Regions from separate parts of the Paenisporosarcina sp. P5_A11 genome, predicted to be linked through region 1. Evidence: riboswitches for the same ligand, from Rfam matches in the RefSeq annotation. Region 1 holds a riboswitch; the other holds the start of a gene.
What was found. Region 1 has a riboswitch for thiamine pyrophosphate ahead of tenA (thiaminase II). Riboswitches for the same ligand answer to the same signal wherever they lie in the genome.
Positions count from the first base shown of each region.

Region 2: it holds a riboswitch for thiamine pyrophosphate, as region 1 does, so the genes downstream of both, AC1DOS_RS08125 (ABC transporter substrate-binding protein) here and tenA (thiaminase II) in region 1, are expected to answer to the same signal.

Region 1 covers NZ_JBFUKT010000139.1:299-6,713, forward strand. The annotation lists partial or broken gene AC1DOS_RS15215 (IS3 family transposase) at 1-250, opposite strand, end outside; gene AC1DOS_RS15220 (formylglycine-generating enzyme family protein) at 340-984, opposite strand; partial or broken gene dnaN (DNA polymerase III subunit beta) at 1,156-1,657, shown strand; gene AC1DOS_RS15230 (YjjG family noncanonical pyrimidine nucleotidase) at 1,732-2,433, shown strand; TPP riboswitch at 2,546-2,644, shown strand; TPP riboswitch at 2,710-2,805, shown strand; gene tenA (thiaminase II) at 2,874-3,554, shown strand; gene thiM (hydroxyethylthiazole kinase) at 3,544-4,296, shown strand; gene thiD (bifunctional hydroxymethylpyrimidine kinase/phosphomethylpyrimidine kinase) at 4,293-5,117, shown strand; gene thiE (thiamine phosphate synthase) at 5,107-5,739, shown strand; gene AC1DOS_RS15255 (YdhK family protein) at 5,847-6,383, opposite strand.
Region 2 covers NZ_JBFUKT010000037.1:9,167-15,830, reverse strand. The annotation lists gene AC1DOS_RS08140 (ABC transporter ATP-binding protein) at 1-432, opposite strand, end outside; gene AC1DOS_RS08135 (ABC transporter permease) at 446-1,210, opposite strand; gene AC1DOS_RS08130 (thiamine-binding protein) at 1,207-1,500, opposite strand; gene AC1DOS_RS08125 (ABC transporter substrate-binding protein) at 1,501-2,508, opposite strand; TPP riboswitch at 2,737-2,846, opposite strand; partial or broken gene AC1DOS_RS08120 (NAD(P)-dependent alcohol dehydrogenase) at 3,640-4,630, opposite strand; gene AC1DOS_RS08115 (NAD(P)-dependent malic enzyme) at 4,921-6,111, opposite strand; gene AC1DOS_RS08110 (hypothetical protein) at 6,447-6,664, opposite strand, start outside.

The DNA.
Region 1 (6,415 bases):
GCGATAAATACAATTTCTCACCGAACAATTTAAATTCAGTAATGTCTGTAACCCACTTTTCATTAGGCTTCTCAGCAGTAAAATTTCGGTCCAATATGTTTGGGGAAATTGTTCCTACCTTCCCTTTATAAGATCGATATTTCTTTATACGAATCAATGATTTTAACCCTAATTCCCTCATGATACGTTGGACTTTTTTGTGATTCACTTTAAATCCACGATTGGCTAGTTCATCTCGAATGCGACGGTAACTCATTTAGGTATGTGAAATCCTAATGTTTTTTGACCAAAAGTAAACCGCCTTTCAGAGAAGGCGGTCTATTGAACTATCATTTTTCGTTAGTAAGACTGGGCAAGACGGAACCCAAGGTCGTCTATGCAAAATGACGGATGGCTACGTCGACGACATGAAGCCCCACAACCCCTTGATTCTTCAGCCCAGCTACCTCCTCGAAAAATTCGGTAGGAGCCGTATACTTGTTCATCATATAAATCCCAACACCATTCCCAAACATTCCCTAACATATCATACAGACCCCATGCATTCGGTTCCTTTCTTCCTACTTCATGGATCTTGCCACCAGAATTTTCATTATACCAGGCAATCTTATCAAGCTCTCCGTATCTATAACCAGTAGTCCCTGCTTTACATGCATATTGCCACTCTGCTTCTGAAGGAAGTCGATAGCCGTCCGATTCCCAGTCACAAATAATGTTTTCACCATCATTACTTATTGAATAACACTCTTTTAGTCCAGCTTTTTGTGACAGTAGATTACAAAAAGAAATTGCATCATTCCAAGAAATATTCACAACCGGTTTTAGATTTCCGTCAAAACAATTAGGTGATTTATTTGTAATCGAATAGTATAGATCCATATTTACAGGATACTGGGCAAGAAGAAACGGTCTTATTTCAGTTTTCCATGTGCTTTTTATTCTATCGTCTCTTAATTCAATTTCTCCCCCTGGAATTTTCACCATTGGATAGTCAATGTAACTGTTTATTTCATTTGACACTCTACCATCCTCCTGATTGTTTTTGTGTTACATATTTTACAGTAATTGTGATCTCTACCATCTATCACAATTACATTTTAGCCTTAGGCAGCCTGTCTAAATGCAAAATCATAGTGACCATGCAAACTTAATTAATTAAGCAAAATTATAGGAGATTCGTCGTCTCCCGTTCATATCGTCATGACAAACCAACAAGTTTTATTTAAAACATCAAGTGTAAGTTTTTACTCTCGTTTAATTGAAGGTATCTATCCCGATACATCACGATTAATTCCAAATGAATTTAATACGAATGTCACTATTGATGGGAAAGCATTATTTCAAGCGATAGACCGTTCATCTTTATTGGCACGTGAAGAACGTAATAACATTGTCCGATTCACTTCATTAGAAGGAAATGTCGTTGAGATATCATCTAGCTCAGCTGAAATCGGTAAAGTAGAAGAAGAAATACAAACCACATTAATTGAAGGCGAAGAGTTGAAAATTTCGTTCAGTGCAAAATATATGATGGATGCGTTAAAAGCGGTTGGTGGGCAGGATGTAATGGTTAAGTTCACAGGTTCCATGCGACCATTCATTATTAATTCTGTTCATGATCGCTGTTTTACAATTGATAGTACCGGTTCGTACATAAAGAAGAAATGTGCATTTAGTAGTATGATGGTTTTAGATTCATTTAAAATGAACCACAAAAAGGATGAGAAGACTGTGAAGTATGATGTATTAATATTTGATTTAGATGACACTTTGTTTGATTTCGGTGAGACGGAAAAGCATGCACTCGATAATTCATTTCGTGCATTTAGTTTCCCTAATGGTTTAACTGAATACAGAGCAAGTTATAAAGAGATAAGTAAAGGACTTTGGCTTGATTTAGAGCAAGGACGTATCTCGCTTTCAGATTTAAAAGTAGAACGATTCAAGCGTTTATTCCTCCAACATAAACTACTTCTTAATCCAGAAGATTTTGGACATGCATATATAGAAAATCTAGGAAGAGAAGTACATATGATTGATGGTGTTCAGGATATGTTGACCAATCTATCTAGTTGCAGACTTGTTCTTTTAACAAATGGATTTCAAGATGTTCAACATTCGAGGATTGCTCTTTCGCCACTAAATCAAACATTTGAAGCGATTATTACTTCGGAGGAGACTGGTTATCAAAAGCCACAAGCAGAAATTTTCGAATATGTCTTTAGAAAGCTGAGTATTAAAGATAAGCAAAGTGTATTAATGATCGGCGACTCTCTAAGCGCAGATATCCAAGGTGGCAATAATTTCGGAATCGATACCTGCTGGTTTAATCCACATAATAAAGCAAATGAAACAACTATTACTCCAACATATGAAATCAGTAATTATGAAGAATTAGAACAAATCGTAAAGCAAAACGTATTAGTAAAATAATTCAAAGCTGTAAATGGCTAGGATTTCCATGTGAGTATTATAAAAAGAGTGTAATTAATCATCTACAGTCGTTTGTTAGGATGAATTTATTATGCTATTATGAACCTAATTAAAATAGTTGCGGGGGGACGCTTTGGCGTTGAGAAGGTTAAAACCTGACCCTTTGAACCTGTTCGTTAAGACGAACGTAGGGAGCAGAGTACATAGCGTTTCGACGTTTTTCTTTTGTGCTGAAGCTCTCCATTTTGGAGGGCTTTTTTGTTTGCTAATTCAATATTTTAATTGCGGGGGAACTATTTAGTTGAGAAGGTAAAACCTGACCCTTGGAACCTGACAGTTAACACTGACGTAGGGAGCAATGTTTCATTGGAAACGCTCTTTTGTCATGCGCAAAAGGGCGTTTTTTGCACTTGCGTCCATCCGAAAAAGGAGGACTTATAATGACATTTTGTGAAGAAGTACGAGAGGAAACGGATCTTTATTGGCAAGGAAGTTTTGATCACCCATTTGTAAAAGGACTTGTCGATGGAACGCTGCCGCTTGAAAAATTTAAGTTTTACATGATGCAAGACGCTTATTATTTAAAGAATTACACAAAAGTACTCGCGATTGCAGCTTCAAAAGCTGAGACGAACGAAGATATTGCCTACTTTTTAGAAACGGCTCGTCATATCAACGAGGCTGAGCTTGAGTTACACCGAACTGTCTTTAAGGAGCTAGGTATAACTGAAGAAATGGAAGTAAACTTTGAACCATCACCAGCTGCTTATAACTACGTATCACATATGTACAATGCTGCACATAACGGAGATGTTGCAGAGGCTTTTGCTGCGATGTTCCCTTGTCCATGGTTATATCAAGAAATTGGGGAGAAGTATAAAGACGCAAAACCAGGCATCAAGCTATATGAAGAATGGATTGAAATGTATAGTGCACCGGATTACAAAGAAAAAATCGAGCTGCAAAAGGCGATGATGAATCGTTATGCAGAAGAAAATCCAGCCAAGCAATCAGTATTAAAAGCTCATTTTGAAAGAAGTTGCTACTATGAGTGGAAATTCTGGGAAATGCCATGGACATATGAAGACTGGCAAGATGAGGTGAAGAACTATGCCTATTAAACAGATTCGTAATAAGAAGCCACTGGTACATTGCATCACGAACTATGTCGTGGCAAACTTTACCGCTAATGGTTTACTTGCAATTGGTGCGTCACCTGTCATGGCTGATGAAGTAACAGAAGTGGAAGAAATGGTCGCGATTTCAAATGCTCTTTTAATTAATATTGGCACAATCAATACAAGAACGAAAGAAGCCATGTTAATAGCAGGGAAAAGAGCGAATGAGCTTGGAATACCTGTCGTTTTAGATCCAGTTGGAGTAGGGGCAACTTCTTTTCGACAACAAGTAGTAAAGGAATTATTAGAAAATGTCCGATTCGATTTACTCCGTTGTAATGCAGGTGAACTTGCGACCATTGCAGGCGTTTCATGGCAAGCTAAGGGCGTGGACAGTGGTGAAGGTGAGATGGACGTTGCAGTCGTCGCCAAACATGAGGCGAAAAAATGGAACTGTTTAGTGGTGGTCACAGGAGCCTCTGATTATATTACTGACGGTGAGAATGAATTTTGGGTAGCAGGTGGTCATGAACAGATGACAGAGGTAACAGGTACAGGTTGTTTGTTGAGCGCGATTTGTACAGCAGTTCTTAGTTTGGAAGGAGAGGCTCTTTTAAACTTACGTGATGTACTACAAGAATATAAAAAGGTGTCTGAACATGCGGTTCAATCGCCACTTCTTGGCTCATTCCAGACTGAAGTCTTAAATTCATTGCATCAATTGTCTAGAGGTGAAGCCAATTGAACATCGTGATGACCATAGCAGGCTCAGATAGTAGTGGTGGAGCTGGCATACAAGCAGATTTAAAGACGTTTCAAGAGCTCCGAGTGTTCGGTACATCAGCGATTACTGCGTTAACAGCTCAGAATACACTTGGTGTAGAGGGAGTTTTTCCTGCATCTGTAGACTTTGTTAAACATCAAATCGAAGTCGTCTTTCAGGATTTTCCCGTAAAGGCAGTCAAGACCGGTATGCTTTTTTCAGCACCAATTATTGAGGAAGTGGCGAAAAGCTTATGTGAGAAAGATGTGCTGCTTGTCATTGACCCTGTGATGATTGCCAAAGGAGGTGCAAGCTTGCTAAAAAATAACGCAGTTGAAGCATTAACGACTAAGCTTTTACCACTTGCAACGGTATTAACTCCTAATATTCCAGAAGCTGAAGTGATTAGTGGTGTTGAGATTAAGTCGGAACAGGATATACAAAAAGCTGCTGAAAAGATATTAGGGCTGGGTGTAAAGTGCGTGGTTATGAAGGGGGGCCACTTAGATGAGCAAAGAACGGCAACGGATACTGTGTTTTTTGCAGATGGTACAAGCTTTAAAATGGAATCTGCCCGTATTGAAACGAAACATACACATGGAACAGGCTGTACTTACTCCGCAGCACTTACAGCATTTTTAGGACAAGGTTGGTCACTAAAAGAGGCAATCATCGAAGCTAAAAAGTTTGTCCAGCTAGCCATTGAAACCCCGTTAAACATTGGGCATGGACATGGCCCAACAAATCATTTTGCCTATAATATAGCAAAAGGTGTCTGTGAGGTGAACATCATTGAATCGTAACGATTTAGCATTCTATTTCATCATGGGTACCCCGAACTGCATAGAAGAGCCATTACATGTTTTAGAAGATGCATTAAAAGCAGGTATAACCATTTTCCAACTGCGTGAAAAAGGCGAAGGGGCATTAACAGGTAAAACACTTGAACAATTTGCTAGTCAATGCCAAGTATTGTGTAAATCATTCAACGTGCCGTTTATTGTGAATGATGACGTGGAGCTTGCCTTGAAGCTCCACGCAGATGGCGTTCACGTAGGACAAGAGGATATATCACTTACGGAAATTCGCGAAACTTTTAAAGGACGCATCGTAGGCGTTTCAGTGCATACAGTCGAAGAGTTGGATCAGGCTGTTAGAGGTGGTGCGGATTATGTAGGGATTGGACCGATTTATGAGACACAGTCGAAATCTGATGCAAAGGCTCCTGCTGGTCTAACTTTTTTGCAAGAAGCGAGAAACTTGTATCGAGATTTTCCGCTTGTAGCAATTGGTGGAATCACAACAAAAAACGCGCACGAAACATTGCTAGCCGGTGCTGATGGGGTTGCTGTCATTTCAGAAATTTGCCAAAGTCAGGACCGACAAGAAACCGTAAGAGCATGTAAAACTCCAAATTTATTGTAGGTAAGATTGACAAGGTATTGGTTTTTAATAAACATTTTTAGCTTCAAAATAAAAATAGCTTATCCACTTAAGGAATAAGCTATTTTTGGATTATATTTGGTCAAACTTTATTTAGGTGATAACTCACTTTCCGTTACCCATTTATGATTGGTCACTTCTTCTCCGTCAGTAGTTGAAGTGTAATTAATCATATATACTGTCGTTTTTTCGGCAGAATCAATTTCAGCTTTTACACCATCCATCCCTTTCGTATGATCCGCATCAATTGTCACTTCGGAACCTGCTTCAAAAGGTTTATCACCGGCATCTTCGATTTCTTCATGAATAACCCATTTGTGATTGGTCACTTTTTCTCCACCTGTTTTCGGAGTATACGATACAGTATAGGCTGTAGTATCAAAGGCATTCACAATAGTAGCTTCAGCACCCTTCATCCCTTCCATGTGATCATCTTCGATAATCACTTGGCTGCCAACTTCAAAGGTTGGATTATCTTCCACTTTCAAATTTTCCGGAACTTCACTTGATTCTGAATGGTTCATATCCATGTTTTCATGATTCATATCATCTTTTTTAGGTGATGAATCTGAACAAGCACTCAGTACAAGGAATAAAGTTGGAACGATTAATAATTTCTTATACATACTTACCATCACTCCTTCTGTTAATGAAGAAA
Region 2 (6,664 bases), on a different contig from region 1:
AATAAGTGATTGTGGACTCATGAGACTCCTGATAAAAGACACTCTCTGTTGCATCCCACCTGATAATTCAGAGGGATACGCTTGTTCATATCCCTTTAGACCGGCTCTTTCAATCATTCGAAGGGCTTCTAATTCATATTTTTCTCCATTAATTTCTCCACTAAGCAGAATATTGTCAAGGACTGTCCGCCATGGCAATAAGGATGGAGATTGAGGCGTATAACTAATGGCACCTCTTTGTCCATTCATTCGTTCCCCGTCCATTCGGATATCTCCGGAGTCTGGGGTATAGAGACCGCCAATCAAGTGAAATAACGTGCTCTTTCCACTTCCTGAAGGACCTACGATCGTAACAAATTCGCCCTCATTTACATGAAAAGATAACTCTTCTAGTACCTTATTTCCCTCAAACGATTTCGTTATATTTTCCACACTGAGCTTAGTCTTAATTTTTTCCCTCTCCTTTAGGTTTCCCTTTCACGATGATTTTCTCCAATGAAGAAATTAAAGCGAAGAATATTAAGCTTAAAATCATAATGAGAAAGATTGCTACAAAGACACGATCTGTCCGAAATGAAGATGACGCAAGAGTCATAAATACTCCAATTCCTTCTTTGGCACCCAGCCATTCAGAGATAACAGCGCCCATCACGCTGTAGGTAGCAGCTATTTTCAGTCCTGAAAATAGTGAAGGTAATGCATATGGCCACTCTACTTTCCAAAAAATCTGCTTCTTCGATGCGCCAGCCATTTTCATATAATGCGTAAGCTCAGCAGTCGTATGTCGAAATCCATCCAAAGCAGCAACAGTTATTGGGAAAAAACAAACTAATGTGATGACAATGATTTTGGGTAGCATTCCAAATCCAAACCATATTACCAACAACGGAGCCAACACAATGATAGGAATGTTTTGTGTCAAAATAATAATTGGATAAAATGCCTCTCTAAGCTTTGGTAAACTGTGTAAAGTGACAGCTATGATAATGCCAACTCCACTACCTATCAAAAGCCCCATAAAGGACAACTTAACCGTTGATACTACATGACTCCTGTAATTTCCCCAGCCTGTTATTCCTTCTAACCATATTTCAGATGGTGCTGGCAGTAGCCACTTCGGTATTTCGAATAACCAACAGGATAGTTGCCATATGGTAAATAAAAGGATGAGGACCAATAATGGTCTCCACCCTCTATGGAAAACTTTCATGATCGATATTTCTCTGTCAATTTATCCATCGAAACACCGCTTGGCTGATAAAGGATTTTTACTTGGGAAATGACATTTACACAGCCAGCCTTCATCATTCGCTCATTCATTTTCTGGATAACAGAGAAAATTTCTGTCAAATTCCCTTCCATTGTGGTTTCAAGTGGATGGACCTCATAGCGTATTCCTGAATCCTTTATGACGGCAATCGCTTGATCAACATATGGAATTGAATCTTCACCATTTTTTGTTTTCGGTATGATCTGAATGCTAACTAAAGAGTTATTCATCTATTCATTCTCCTTTTTAGGTAAAAATTCATTCGTAAAGGCTTTCTCTACGTCTAGTTTGCCTTCTAATAATCCATTATCATACATCCATTGTGCGTAGTTTTCCCAAACCTTTTTATCTTGTATTCCCCATTGTGATGCATCATCTTGATACTTTGGAGACAACCATTTTTGACTTGCTTTAACCAACTCTGGATCTAACTCTGGTACAGCCTTTATTAAAACTCCCGCCGCTTCTTCTGGATGATCCATTGTGTATTCATAACCTTGGGATGTTGCTGTTACAAAAGCACGAACGGTATCGGGATCTTCTGCTATCAACTTCTCATTAGTTATCAGAACAGGCGTATAGTAATCTAGCTTATCTGAGTAATTGGTCAGATATTGCATATTCAATTTCTCTCCACGAAGTTCAGCTTCAATACCTGTCCAAGCGTAATAGATCCATGCAAAGTCTACATCTCTTTTTACGGCTGTAAAGAAGTCTGTATCGCCCATATTTACCATATCAACTTTCTCCACATCTGCACCCTGTTGTTTCATTAAAGAAGAAATCACTGCTTTTTCAACTGGAGCACCCCAGCCTCCATAGGCTTTACCTTCATAATCTTTTGGTGAAGTAATCTCTTTTTCAGCTGGAGACGCAAAACCAGATGTATTATGTTGAATTACGGCAGCAATCGAAACTATTGGTACATCTTGAACACGTGCTTCTGTTAAGGATTCCTGATAACCAACTCCGAATTCAGCCTTCCCCGAAGCCACAAGTTGATTAGCACCGGCTTCACCTGGCATGATAATTTCTACATCAAGACCCTGTTCCTTAAAATAGCCTTTGTCTCTTGCTACATATAAGCCTGTATGATTCGTATTCGGTGTCCAATCCAATACCACGGTTACTTTCTTCAACTTTCCGCTCGAATCATTGGTTCCAGAGCTAGCGTTGTCACCATTGCCGCAAGCGGTTAACATCATAATAATTAGTAATAATCCTAACCATTTTTTCATCATTTTCTCTCCCTTTTCCAAATCTGTTGAGAGCATTAAACGACGGAACGGAACGAAAGGAGGAAACATATTCTTAAGTAAAGCCAAATTCTTTCTCAGAAACGCAGAGTCACACCAAAATCTAACTAACCAGGTGCTAAGAGGCATATCGACTAATCACTTAAACATTTTTTATTTAAATGAAAAAGCGCCCCAGGTAGGTACCTAGGACGCATATCAACACAAATAAAAATGTTTAAATATGTTCCCTACGCTGGTGTTATCCAGATCAGGTTCCAAGGGTGTGTATCTTAAGGATACGGTCTCAACCAGCAACACTGGCCCCCCCACATGTTTCAATTATGAAATTCGTTTAATGCGTTATCATTATTAACATTGACACAGAATTGCATAAGTTTCAAGAGATAAACAGAAATATAGAATTAAGAGCAAATTAATGCGCCTCATTACACATGTTTAAAGTACCTACCCACCATGCATCAAGGGAGGTATCATTATGATTAACTGGAAACTCACATCTTTCATATTGTCCAGCCTGCTCGGCATAACTATCAAAACAGGAAGCTGTAGCTACATGAACTATCCCCCCGAATCTCGGACACTCATAAAAAGGGGCCAAAGGATGTATGGAATGTGACCTCATTTGTTCCTTTACAAGCTAGTAATTACCTACATACACTTGAAAATCTATCCATGAAACCTATGATACGAATCAGCAATATAAAGTGAAAATATTTTTTATATATTATACCGACAATATACATTTTTACCGGTAAAATATAAAACTTCCAATAAAAATTAGCACCTCGAAATGAGGTGCTAATTTGGGTTATATTTGGCTGTTTATCTTGATAATAAAACAGGTTTGATTTGACCGTTTATTACGGAATAAGTGATCTAATACTGAACGGTTTACTTGTAAAAGTGAGTCTTTTCTTTAACCCAGGCACTTGTTAGTTCAACAAGAAATGAAGATTTATTTTGTATTTTACTTTTCAAATTTATACTTGTACATTATTTTTAAAGTAATTTCCCCAGTGTGGTTGTGTACCATCAATTAACTTTTAATGAGCAACATTGACTAAACACCAAAAATTGTTATTCACCAAGGGCGTGCATTTTATGCTTCAGTTATTTGGATTTGTTGTTATGTTTCCATAGTTATGACGACATTTCCCTTTTTGTGTCCTTTCTCCACATATCTATGAGCCTCAACTATCTCTTCAAACTCATAATACCTATCAATGACCACTTTTAATTTCCCCATCTCAACAAGTTCTTTAAGGAAGTTAAGTGGTTCTGAAGTTTCAGGTGAATTTCGACTCAATAATAATTTCTTGCTGCTTGTCAATTTAGTCCATAACATTCGACCACCTGGTAACGGTACAGTGACATTTATGTAGGTTCCGTTATTCTTTAGCGATTTCATACAAGCTGAAAACGAACTCTTGTCTACCGCTTCAAAGATCACATCATAAGTCTCGCCTTTACTAGAAAAATCTTCTGCAGTGTAATCAATTACCTGATCGGCTCCCAGAGATTTTACCAATTCTAAATTCGTGGTACTGCATACCCCTGTAACGTTTGCTCCGAAGAACTTTGCAATCTGTACTGCATAAGTTCCTACACTTCCTGAAGCTCCATAGACAAGGACCTTTTGACCATTCTGAATGTTAGCTTTTCTAAGATAAAACAAGGCTGTACGTGCCCCAATTGGAATGGCAGCGGCTTCCTCATAGGTTATATTGGAGGGCTTAATAGATACCGGTCCATCTTCAGGCAGACACTTATACTCGGTATAAGCACCAAAACCCACTAGGGAAGCTGCAAAAACCTGGTCACCTTCCTTAAACCTTTTGACATCTTTCCCTACTGACTCAACTTCTCCAGCTAACTCCATCCCCAATATTTCTTTTTTGGGTTGTCTGAAACCAAGTGTTATTCGGGCAGGCAGCCAAAAAGCGGGAGGAACTGTAAAACTCCGTGACCGAATATCTGCTACTGTTACGGTTGTCGCTTTTACTTTTACCAGTATTTCATTTTCTTTAGGAGTAGGTTTTTCTACCTCTTTCAATTGAAGAACGTCGGGGGGACCGTACTTTGTGTACACAATTGCTTTCATTTATCCTCCTCCAATTCGTTATATTGATTAATATCATACGAATAACTAGAACAATGTATGCTAAGGGGCTTTCGGTTCTATGTAACGACAAAAAAATGCACCTCAGCTGTTTTGCCTGATGTGCATTTTCCTATTTCCAACTTTTATTTGTCTCTACCTCATTTGATTTAAATTCTTTTTGGACCGAATGAGCGCGTTTGTCAGAAACCAAAGACAAAGCGATCGCGCTAGGAACCGCAAAAGAACTCAAGGAATTTCCGAGTGATTAGCTCAAGGAAGGACAACTTTTATCATTTCTGACGACCGACTAACGCTACACCAGTCTCAACAGCTGCTTTACTAACTGCTTCTGCGACAACTTTGGCAACGTTCTTATCGAAAGCATTTGGAATAATATAATCTTCCGTTAGATCAGCTGTATCTATTAAAGAAGCGATGGCGTAGGTTGCAGCCAACTTCATGGTTTCATTAATGTCAGTGGCACGGACGTCGAGTGCGCCTCGGAAAATTCCCGGAAATACCAACACATTGTTTACTTGGTTTGGAAAATCCGAACGGCCCGTCGCAATTATTCGCACACCGAATTCTTTCGCTATATCAGGCATAATTTCAGGTGTAGGATTTGCCATCGCGAATACGATTGGATCTTCATTCATGCAGCCAATCATTTCTCTCGTAAGGATGTTCCCGACTGAAACGCCGATAAAGACGTCAGCGCCAGACATAGCATCTAATAAAGAACCTCGAGTATGAGATAAATTCGTTATTTCAGCAATTGCATCTTTCGCAGGATTCATGCCTTCGGGACGTCCTTTGTAAATAATCCCTTTTGAATCACATAAAACAATATGTTTAAAACCAATTTTAATCAATAGATTTACAATCGAAATACCCGCTGCTCCAGCTCCATTAACAACTAGTTTAATTTCATTCATTTTCTTATTCACAACTTTCAGCGCATTGAGTAAACCTGCGCCTACTACGATTGCTGTTCCATGTTGATCATCATGGAACACAGGTATATTGCATTCCTCTCGCAAACGTTTCTCGATTTCAAAACATCTAGGTGCAGAAATATCCTCCAAATTAATGCCGCCAAAAGTTGGGCTAATCATTTTTACAATATGAATGATTTCATCGACATCTTGCGTATCAAGACAAATAGGAAACGCGTCAATATCAGCAAACTTCTTTAGCAGCAATGCCTTTCCTTCCATTACAGGAAGAGCTGCTTGAGGGCCGATATTTCCCAATCCTAATACAGCTGAACCATCCGTAACGACAGCGACAAGATTCCCTTTAATTGTATAGTCATAAACTGATGAAGGTTCTTTTACAATCTCGAGACAAGGTTCTGCAACACCTGGAGAATAAGCTAAACTTAAATCTTCGTTATTATTCAAAGGCACCTTCGAGACGGTTTCCATCTTCCCTTTATGTAGTTGATGCAATTCTAATGCTCGACTAATCGTTTTCTCCATTAAAGAATCCCCTTCCTTCCCTTAAAAAATTTAAGTATTCTAATTATTACCACAACTGCATAGAACACTCAACACTTTTTTAACTTCAAAAAAAGACAGTAGACTATAAAACCACTAGATTTCCAAATACTCCAATATAATGCATCTTATTTACACAGGATGAATATCATCTCCAACATACATTGCCTAAATCAATGTTCTCCTATCATCTTAAATTATCGTTCATAATTTAAACCCTAAAAAGACGAATTCAGAGCGGATGAGGATAAGACGATAATAAAAAAGCCACTACTTGTTTTGGTAGTGGCCGTTCTGTATAGCTTGTTGGAAGTTCTTTATTTTTTATTTTGGGGAACAAATTCTTGCTCTACCTGTACAACTTCTTTATTCTTATCCAAAAAAAAGACATCGGCAAATGTATCCCCTTCACCCAGCACAAATGAGTACCAAAGTTTCACATTTGATAGTCTTTGATTCTCTAAGTGATCCTCCAGATGAAAAACATTAGTTGCACTTTGCTTCCTCAATTTAATTCCCACTAATGAAGACTCAA